DNA from 3 places in the Heliomicrobium sulfidophilum genome. Region 1 is predicted to be linked to each of the others. Evidence: riboswitches for the same ligand, from Rfam matches in the RefSeq annotation. Region 1 holds a riboswitch; each other region holds the start of a gene.
What was found. A riboswitch is a leader RNA that binds a small molecule or an ion and turns the genes downstream of it on or off. The one in region 1 is predicted to bind lysine.
Positions count from the first base shown of each region.

Region 2: it holds a riboswitch for lysine, as region 1 does, so the genes downstream of both, dapB (4-hydroxy-tetrahydrodipicolinate reductase) here and AC0CW1_RS08975 (amino acid permease) in region 1, are expected to answer to the same signal.
Region 3: it holds a riboswitch for lysine, as region 1 does, so the genes downstream of both, lysA (diaminopimelate decarboxylase) here and AC0CW1_RS08975 (amino acid permease) in region 1, are expected to answer to the same signal.

Region 1 is NZ_JBVTZZ010000005.1:683,608-686,884, forward strand. It holds gene AC0CW1_RS08965 (RNA degradosome polyphosphate kinase) at 1-108, opposite strand, end outside; gene AC0CW1_RS08970 (lysophospholipid acyltransferase family protein) at 267-1,184, opposite strand; lysine riboswitch at 1,463-1,638, shown strand; gene AC0CW1_RS08975 (amino acid permease) at 1,838-3,277, shown strand, end outside.
Region 2 is NZ_JBVTZZ010000004.1:264,207-267,483, reverse strand. It holds gene dpsA (dipicolinate synthase subunit DpsA) at 1-237, opposite strand, end outside; gene dapB (4-hydroxy-tetrahydrodipicolinate reductase) at 369-1,172, opposite strand; lysine riboswitch at 1,280-1,463, opposite strand; gene AC0CW1_RS02790 (YlmC/YmxH family sporulation protein) at 1,533-1,805, opposite strand; gene AC0CW1_RS02785 (M16 family metallopeptidase) at 1,956-3,221, opposite strand.
Region 3 is NZ_JBVTZZ010000005.1:260,351-263,627, forward strand. It holds gene AC0CW1_RS06965 (CBS domain-containing protein) at 1-175, opposite strand, end outside; gene lysA (diaminopimelate decarboxylase) at 585-1,898, opposite strand; lysine riboswitch at 2,058-2,280, opposite strand; gene AC0CW1_RS06975 (MBL fold metallo-hydrolase) at 2,458-3,252, opposite strand.

The DNA.
Region 1 (3,277 bases):
TTCCCGGTTGATGTAGTATTCGGAGCGGTTGAAGGACTTCCGCTCCAGCGTTTTGTCAAGGCTTGGCCCGTTTGCATTCGGTTCGGCGTCCATGCTTTTTTGGCACATCCTTTTTCTCTCTCCACATCATTGATTCAACGTCCGGGTCTCTCCATGCGGCTAGTCACATTTCTATGATACCTGGAAAAACGCCGGTTAGCTATATTATTTGAGCTAGAAAAGAGCGCGTAGCTTGATTTCCTTCATGCTAGGTGGCATGCGGGGAATCAAGGAGAAGCAGAAAGATCATCGGGCCGTTTGCGGAGCCATCTCCGTTCCGCGTCAAACCAGTAAAACCACTGTTCAGGGCACTCACGGATGAATCGTTCGACGATCCGGTTGAGATACCCCGTCGCCTCAGCCTGCTGCCCGGGCAGGTAGACTTCAAGCAGGTTGAGCGGTTCCTCAAAGATAAGCCGGTGCTTGTGAGACTGGACGCGATAGCCGCGAAAAGGGATGATGGGGATTTCATTGTCAAGGGCCAGGCGGGCCGCCTCCCAGGAGGAGTGGGTCATGCTGTTGAACATGGTCGAAAGGGGATACTCGGGCCGGTAGCTGTCACCGAAAAAGACGAAGATGCTGTTCCCGTCAACGGGGCCCTGGACAGTCCTCATGAGGTCGACTTTTCGGGACAAAAGGCCTTCTCCCTTGGCGTCCATGCGCACAACGGCGTCATAGAGCCGATATAACCGCTTGTCCGGCGCAGAGGCGAGGACGATCCGCGGATACTTCCGAGCCAGGTACTGGATGTAGTAAAAGACATTCCCCAGATGGGCTGTGAAAAGCAGCGCTCCTTTCCCCTTGTCAAGAACCTGTTGCAGATGCCGTTCCCCCTGGACGTCGAAAAACCGGTCCATGTCTCGCGCCAAGCGGCGCGAATAGACCCAGAGTTCCACCATGCTCAGCGCCAGGCCCTTGTAGTAGCGCTTGCACAGGTATCCGCCGTATCGTTCAGAAACCCCCGGCAGCGTCTCCTTGATATTCCTCCTTATGCCTGCAACTGTGTTTGGGTGCAAACGGTAAGACAGCCATCCGGCCAAATCACCGAGTCCATAGGTGACCTCTGGGGGAAGCAAGGATAATAAATGACCGAGGCGGTCAAAATAGGTGGCTCGCCGGGTCACCGTCTTCACCAAAATGTACATGACGCAGAACCCCCTCTGCCGACTGCCATCTTTGGTCTTGCTCGCCGCCGTCATTTTCAATGATACAATCAACGCCTGGTTCTTTAACACCTGATTCTAATCGCCTGGTTTTTATCATATCGAGTATATCGAAAACACCTGTGGCGATGGTAACCTTGACACAATCTTTGTGTAAAATTAACAATCTTAACACACTTCATATTTATGCATATTCACTGCATGTATATTCTCATTGACACTATCGTTCGTTTGTATTAAATTTTACACATGACAATAAAAGACTCGATAGAGGCGCGGAAGACGAAAAGTACAGTCTGGGAGCTTGCCGGGCGATGACCGGACTGGAAAGGCGTTTCCGCCGAAGTGGCCGTCCTTGTGGGGAAGTGCGGCCGCTGGGCATGTCTTGAATAAAGGCATGACTGTCACCCTTCGGGGGTGGAGCGCTATCACCAGGCCGTACTAAGAAGTTATTACGGACATGGTTGTGATGGCGTTCACAACCATTTTTTGTTGTCTAAAAAGGCCCAACGACATTCCTGTCCAGTCAAACCAACCCAGCCGATTAAACCGGAACACCCTTAACCTACACAGCTAACATCGTCCTTAACCAACGATGCATCACTGTCCAAAACCGTAAAAATGGAGGAACGCCCATGACAACACCTGCCGTTAATCCAGAACAGTTGATCCCCGAGAAAAAAGGACTCCGCCGCGACATGAAGTCCCGCCACCTGATGATGATCTCTGTCGGCGGCACCATCGGCACCGGCCTCTTCCTTGGATCCGGCCAGACGATCCACCAGGCCGGTCCCTTCGGCGCCATCTTAGCCTATGCCGCCGGCGGCTTGATCATGTTTCTGGTCTTGCTCTGCTTGGCTGAACTGGCCGTCGCCATGCCAGTGGCCGGCTCCTTCCAGAGCTACGCCTCGCGCTTCATCTCCCCCGCCGCCGGGTACACGACCGGCTGGCTCTACTGGGTCAACTGGGCCCTCTGCATCGCCGCCGACTTCACCGCCGCCGGCATCATCATGCACAACTGGTTCCCCCAGGTGGACGTTTACATCTGGTGCGCCGTCTTCGCCGTCTCCCTGGCGCTGCTGAACCTGATCTCCGTCAAGGCTTACGGGGAAGCCGAATTCTGGTTCGCCAGCATTAAGGTGGTCGCCATTGTGGGCTTCATCATCGCCGGCTCCGGCTTGATCTTCGGCTTTACCGGCAATGAAGGCGCCATCGGCCTCTCCAACTTCAGCACCGGCGGAGAAGGTCTCTTCCCCAACGGCTTCCACGCTGTCTTCCTGACGATGATCGCTGTCGTCTACTCCTTCCAGGGCGCCGAACTGGTGGGTATCGCCGCCGGCGAGTGTGAAGAGCCCGGCAAGCATGTCCCCCGGGTCATCCGCGGCATCAGCCTGCGCATCATCATCTTCTATGTCCTCGCTGTGACCGTCCTGGCCGGCACGATCCCCTGGACTGAGGCCGGTGTGCAGGAGAGCCCCTTTGCCACCGTCTTCGGCCGCATCGGCATCCCCTTCGCCCAGCATGTGATGAGCTTCGTCGTTCTCACATCCGCCCTCTCGGCCGGCAACTCGGCCCTCTACGCCTGCTCGCGCCTGCTCTGGTCGATGGCCAAAGAAAAACAGGCGCCCTCCTGGCTCGGTCACCTCAACAGCCGGGGCGTACCCTTCTACGGCGTCCTCTTTACCCTCGCCCTGGCCTGCCTGTCCCTGCTCACGGAGGCCTACGCCGCCGATACGGTCTACCTCTGGCTCATGTCCAGCACCGGCCTCACCGGCTGCCTGATCTGGATCATCATCGCCTGGTGCCAGGTCAACTTCCGCCGTGAATACACCCGTCTCGGCGGGTCAGTCGGCCAACTGGCCTTCCGAACGCCCCTCTACCCGCTCGTGCCGATCGCAGCGGCCCTGCTGAACATCGGCGTCATTGTGAGCCTCTATTTCGACCCCTCCCAACAGATCGTCCTCTACGCCGGCATCCCCGTCCTGCTGTTCATCTACCTCAGCTACTACCTCTTCATCGGGAAAGACAAGCGGGGGTTGTCGACAGCGGGGCAGACAGAGGCGCCGGCCCGCGCC
Region 2 (3,277 bases), on a different contig from region 1:
ATGGAGCGGCGCGTAGACGCGGCCTTCAAGGTCAACGCCCGGCATGGGCAGGAGGAGCGCCGCTTTTCCCGCCAAGGTCGAGGGGATGTCTTTCATGATCCGCACCCGTTCCGTTTCCTCCACAGGCAGGCCGATCACATCGACCGTTGCGCCCCGCTCAGCCAGGCGGCGTACGAGGATCTGATCCCGCGCGTCCCCTCCCATCACCGCCAAAGGGATTCCTTGAAGGGTCGTCATGGGTGTTCAAAACCTCCTCCACCAGAAACAGTGAAACTCTTTTTAATATATGAGGCAAGTCGCCCAGAGGTGTGCAGGATGTGATTGTCAAAGATCATTGCGTCGAAGAAATCGCTATGTCGATGTCGGCGTTAAAAAATAATTTTATCTAGCCCGTAGATGAGACCCTTATAGGCGCCGATCCGGTGGATCGCCTCCAGCACGCCGGGCATGAAGGATTCGCGGCTGATGGAGTCGTGACGGATCGAGAGGGTCTGACCGAGGGCGCCGAAGATGACCTCCTGATGGGCCACCAGACCCGGCAGGCGGACGCTGTGAATCCTCATCCCATCGAAGTCGCCGCCGCGAGAACCTTCGATTTTTTCTTCTTCCTGGGGGTGACCCTGCTTGAGCGAACGCCGCTCTTCCCGGATCAACTCGGCTGTTTTGATGGCTGTCCCTGAGGGCGCATCGAGTTTTTGATCGTGGTGGTATTCGATGATCTCCACATGAGGGAAGAAGCGGGCGGCATCGCGGGCGAAGCGCATCATCAGCAGCGCGCCGATGGCGAAGTTGGGCGCGATCAGGCATCCTGTCTCATTGGCGGCAGCCCGTTCGGCGATCTCTTCCATGTCTTTTGTCGAAAGGCCTGTCGTCCCAACGACAGGCGCCACGCCAGCCATCAGGGCAATGCGCACGTTTTCCATGACCGATGCCGGACTGGTGAAATCCACCATCACCTGCGGCTGTGTCTCTGTAATCGCCGCGGCCAGATCGCCTTGCAGCAGGATCCCGCAAGCCGGCAAGCCGGCCAGGACAGCCGCGTCCTCTCCGATACTGTTGTGATCGACGGCAGCGACCAATTCCAACGATTTGTCTCCTAGGACTGCTTTGACTACCTCGCGGCCCACTTTCCCCCTGGCGCCGCTGACCAGGACTCTGATCCTCTCTGACATGGCCCATCCCCCACACTAAAAATGAATACAAAAAGGGAACACCGCATGGAGTTCAGGCGGTGCTCCCAAAAAATAGCATTCGGAAGCTGGTTTCCACCGTCCCCGTACGATTGGATAGCGCTCCACCCGGTCGAATTACCAGATGGCAGTTCCGAACATCTTATGCCCGGACCCAGCCTGTGAGCAATACGGTCACTCCAGACTTCGGCGGTTGCCCCTTTCCCTCCGGTATCATCATCCACCGTCGGACTCCTCCAGGTACTCTTGACAAACCGCGCCTCTACCTCTCCACTGGGAGGTATATTCAGTTGATTACGTTGATGGTATCATGGGACATCCCTGGACGTCAACAGGTAAACGTTAAAAGGAAAAACGCCGGGATGTGCGCCGGTATGTATCGTCCAGTTCGACAATGACCACCTCGGCTCCTACCTTGACGACAGCGTCCCAGGGGATGATCAGCGGTTCCCGGTCAGACCAAAAGCCGCCAAAGTTGCCCCGTGGCGGCAGAATAATGGCGTCGATCTCGCCGCTCTTCTCATCGATCACCAGATCAGAATCACCGACAGCGCCGAGGCGCTCGCCAGTCGTCAGGTTGACGATCTCCTTGCCCACCAGTTCGCTGAGACGCATCGGCGCCCCCCCTCCTTGTCCCCCTACCCCACTATACGCAGCAGGGCTGGAAAATAGAAGCAGGAGAGAAAAACCGGAGCGCCTCAGGGACCATGGCGCCAACGCCGGGAGCAGCAGCATTCAGAGCTCGACACGAGAAGGCCGATCGTTTTACCAGCCTGTCTTTTTCAAGAGATCAGGCAGTTCCACCGCCAGCGGCTTGGCGCCGACGACGGCCAGGGCGCACTGCTCCGGCGTCCAGAGATACCGAGCCGCCTTGGTCACATCGTCAAGAGTCACCGCATAGACCCGTTCAATAACCTCTTCCGGCGGGACGAAGCGGCCATAGCAAACCTCTGATTTGCCGAGGCGCGTCATCCGCGAGTTGACGCTCTCCAGGCCGAGGTAGAGGCTCCCCTTGATCTGCTCCTGGGTCCGTTTCAACTCTTCAGGGCGGATCCCTTCTTCCCGGATACGAGCCATTTCGCGCAGGGAGAGTTCCAGGACCTCTTCGGCGAAGTCGGGGCTCGTTCCGGCATAGAGGCCGAACATGCCCGTATCGGAAAAGGCGGAGTGGAAAGAGTAAACCGAATAGGCCAGGCCGCGATTCTCCCGGATCTCCTGGAACAGGCGGGACGAAGCGCCGCCGCCGATAACGTTGTTCAGGACGTGCATGGCATAGATGTCGGGATGCTCTTGGGGGAGGCCCTGGGTGCCCAGGCAGATCTGGACCTGTTCCACATCCTTATGCTCAAAAACGCTCTTGTGCAGCATCTCCGGTCGAGGGCGCCGGTAGGTTTGCTTCGTCGCATCCATCGAAACGAAGTACCCTTTGATCTTTTCCAGCGTCTTTTCCGGATCGATCGAACCGGCGACGGCGATGACAGTCCGGTCGGCAGAATACTCCGACCGGAAGTGGCTGAGCATGCGCTCCCGCTCCATCCCCTGGATCGACTCGACGGTCCCGAGGATCGACCGGCCGAGTGAACTGACAGGCCACATGGCATCAGAGAGCAGGTCATGGACCAGTTCGTCAGGAGAGTCCTCATACATCTTGATCTCTTCCAGGATCACCCGGCGTTCCCGCTCGATGTCGTCGCCTTCAAATCGGGAGTGAAAAAACATATCAGCCAGCACGTCGAGGGCCAGATCGAAGTGATCATCCAAGACTTTGGCGTGATAACAGGTGTATTCTTTTGATGTGAAGGCGTTCAATTGGCCGCCGACGGCTTCGAGCACCTCTGCCAGGTCCTTGGCCGTCCGTTTCACCGTTCCTTTAAACAACATGTGTTCGATGAAGTGGGACACGCCCGTCACCGTCTGGTCTTCATCTCTCGAACCGGTAGCCACCCAGACGCCTAGAGCTACGGAACGCACATGGGAGATCGGCTCCATCACAATCCGGACTCCGTTCGGCAACACTGTCTTGTGAACCATCTTTTTCCTCCTGAAGGCATCCAAGAAGCCCAATTACGATTCATCCCGCCCCCAAG
Region 3 (3,277 bases), 420 kb from region 1:
TGTCCTTGATCGTCTTAAACCCCAGCGTATCTTTATGCAGCGCCATGAACTCCTGTACATTGGCGCTCAGTTTTCCGGCAAGGACAGGGACCGCGCGGGGGTAGAGCTTTGAGGCGGCAAAAGAGGCAGCCAAGCCGTCAAAATCGGTATTGTTGTGTGTGAGGATGATCTCCACCGGCCGCCGCCTCCCCGCGCATTCATAACGTACATTATAGCATAGGGACTTTGTTTTTTTCCACTTCTTGCCCATTGGCGGATGGGCTGTCCCCAAAAAAACGGCTCCATTCTGATAAAAAGAAAAACGGCGGCACAAAGGCCACCGTTATCATGAGCATTCTCCGTACTTACCGACTGCTTTTCTCCGGCGTGGTGTCAGCGGCATCGTCGGTTCCCGGGCGTACCGCTTGGGGATTCTGGGATTGATTCAGCGATTCGATCATCATCTCATAGAACTTTTCCGACATGTGCTTCACCACCTTTCGTAGATACCCGTCGATAAGCGGATGGTCCGTTGAACAAGATACGTTATTTCTCAGTATGGCAGGTAGCTGTCTGCGTCAACCGCAGCCTGCCTATGAAGTGAGTTACCGTTGCAGGTACGGCGGAATCCGGTCGTTGCGAATCAGGTCGTCAAGGCTCTCCCGTTCCACGACCACCGCCGCCTTGCCGTCACGGGCGAAGACCACGGCGGGACGACCGAGCCGGTTGTAGTTCATGGACATGGTGTAGTTGTAAGCGCCGGTGCAGGACACGGCGAGGATGTCGCCAGACTCCACTTTTGGCAGGGACACGTCCCAGAGGAGCATGTCGCCCGATTCGCAGCACTTGCCGGTGACGGAGACGACCTCTTCGGCCTCCTGGGTGGCCTTGTTGGCCAGCATGGATTCATAGCGGGAGCCGTAGAGGGCCGGACGGGGGTTGTCGGTCATGCCACCGTCGACGGCAACATACTTGCGAACGCCGATGATCTCCTTCACAGAACCGATCGTGTAGAGGGTCGTGCCTGCCGTGGCGACGATGGAGCGGCCCGGCTCAACGAGGACCTTCGGCGTAGGCAGACCGCGCTTTTCCGCCTCCAGGGCGACGGCAGAGAGCACGATGCGGGCGTACTCGGCCACATCGCCCGGGGTGTCCGCCTCGGTGTAGCGGATGCCGAAGCCGCCGCCCAGGTTGAGGATCGCCGTCTCAGCGCCTGTCTCCCGGCGGATCTCATCGATGAAGGTCATCATCACCTCAGCGGCGTAGCTGAAGGATTCCAACTCAAAGATCTGGGAGCCGATGTGGCAGTGGAGGCCATCATAGATCAGGTTGCCGCGCTCCAGGACGGCTTTGACGCCAGCGAGGGCTTGGCCGGTGGGCAAGGTAAAGCCGAACTTGGAATCGATCTGACCGGTGCGGACAAACTCGTGGGTATGGCAGTCGATGCCAGGGGTGATGCGCAGGAGCACCCGCACCCGGGCATCCATCTCTCCGGCGATGGCGTTCAGCAGGTCCGCTTCGTAGAGGTTGTCGACGACGATGTGTCCGACACCGTATTCGATCGCCTGGCGCAGTTCAGCCGGCGTCTTGTTGTTGCCGTGGAAGTAGATCTTCTCCATAGGGAAGCCGGCGCGGCGGGCCGTGTACAGTTCGCCGCCAGAGACGACATCGAGCCCCAGACCTTCCTGTTCCACCAGGCGGCACATGGCCATGTTCATAAAGGCTTTCGAGGCGAAGAGCACCTCGCCGGCGCCGGAGGCGCTGAAGGCCTCGTAATACTTCCGACAGTTTTCCCGCAGGTGGGCTTCATCCATCACATACAAAGGACTGCCGAACTCCTTGATCAAGTCCGTTGCATCGCAGCCTCCGATGACCAAATGTCCCCGCTCGTTGATGGCAGTAGTTCCGTGTAGTTTCAATGTTGCCGACTCCCCTCATCACAATGTGCTTCATTTCTTTTATATGGCCAAAAGGAATATATTGGCATTCGTTCGAGGCAAAACAAAAACCGCCGGGGTCATTCCCGGCGGCGGTTTACTCATGCGCCTAAGAATGCCTCTCTCCCTTTCCCATACATCTCGTAAGATAGCGCTCCACCGTGAAACCTTCCTCAACCAGCACAGCATGCCGAATGAGAAGTGGGAATGTTCCCCGGTGACAGTCCTGCAGTTCTTCACTGCAGACCCAGCCCAGATGTGGCAAACCTGGACTTCGGCGGCCATCCCTTTCCCTCCGTTGCGCCGTCCATGCCATTGGACCTTCCCGGAGTTACTCTTGATTAACCGCGCCTCTACCTCACCTCGACGGAGATGAGGCATCTCTATGAACTTGTGCTGAACTTGAGCCCATCTTAGCATGCGAGAAAATGGCTGTCAAGGCGTTAGAATCTTCCTCCGCCCCTGTTCCCGGCTTCGCCGTTCCCGATTCGTTTTTGGCCTTCGAATCGGAAACAGCAATGGAATCGCATCGGTATCAAAATTACAGACGGATCGTCATCCCTTCCTTCGCCGCCAGGCAGTCAGGATAGAGGACTTTCGCCATTCCCTCGATCTGATCTAAGTCCACATCGGTCCGTTCCATCGCATGGTGAAAGAGGATCAGCTTTTTTGCGGCAGCAGTCTGCACCAGCTTGATGCCCTCCTGCCAAGTCGAATGCCCCCAGCCCTTGCGGGATGGCTTCCCTTCGCCGCCCTCGTATTCCCTATCGGTATAACAGGCGTCGTAGATGACCAAATCAGCGCCGGCGATGAATTCTTTCAACACCGGGTCAATCCAGGCATAGTGCTCCGTGTCACTCACGTAGCAGCAGGAACGTCCACCCTGTTCGATTCGGAAGGCCAAGCATTCATCGGGATGGTTGGACAAGACCGTCCGCACCGTGACGCCATCGCCGAAATCGAGGACGTCGCCGCCCGCCAGATCGCAGAAGTCCAACTGGGCCCCCATGGCATCGAGCAGGACGGGAAAATAAGGGGGCTGCATCTGCCCCCGGAACAGCTGCGCAAAGGTTTTTCCCAACTTTGCCTGACCGTAGAGGGTGAAGCGGTTTTTACTGGCAAAAGCAGGTAAAAAGAAGGGGAAGCCCTGGATGTGGTCCCAATGGAGGTGGGAGATGAGAAAGGTTCCTTGAATGGACCCACTGTTTTCTTTGCTCAACGCCTGCCCCAAGTGATGAAGACCCGATCCCGCGTCAATGATAAAATCGCGCTCCCCGATCCGCACCTGGACACAGGGGGTATTGCCGCCATATCGAGTCGTGAGCGGCCCTGGCATGGGCAGGGAACCCCTCACCCCCCAA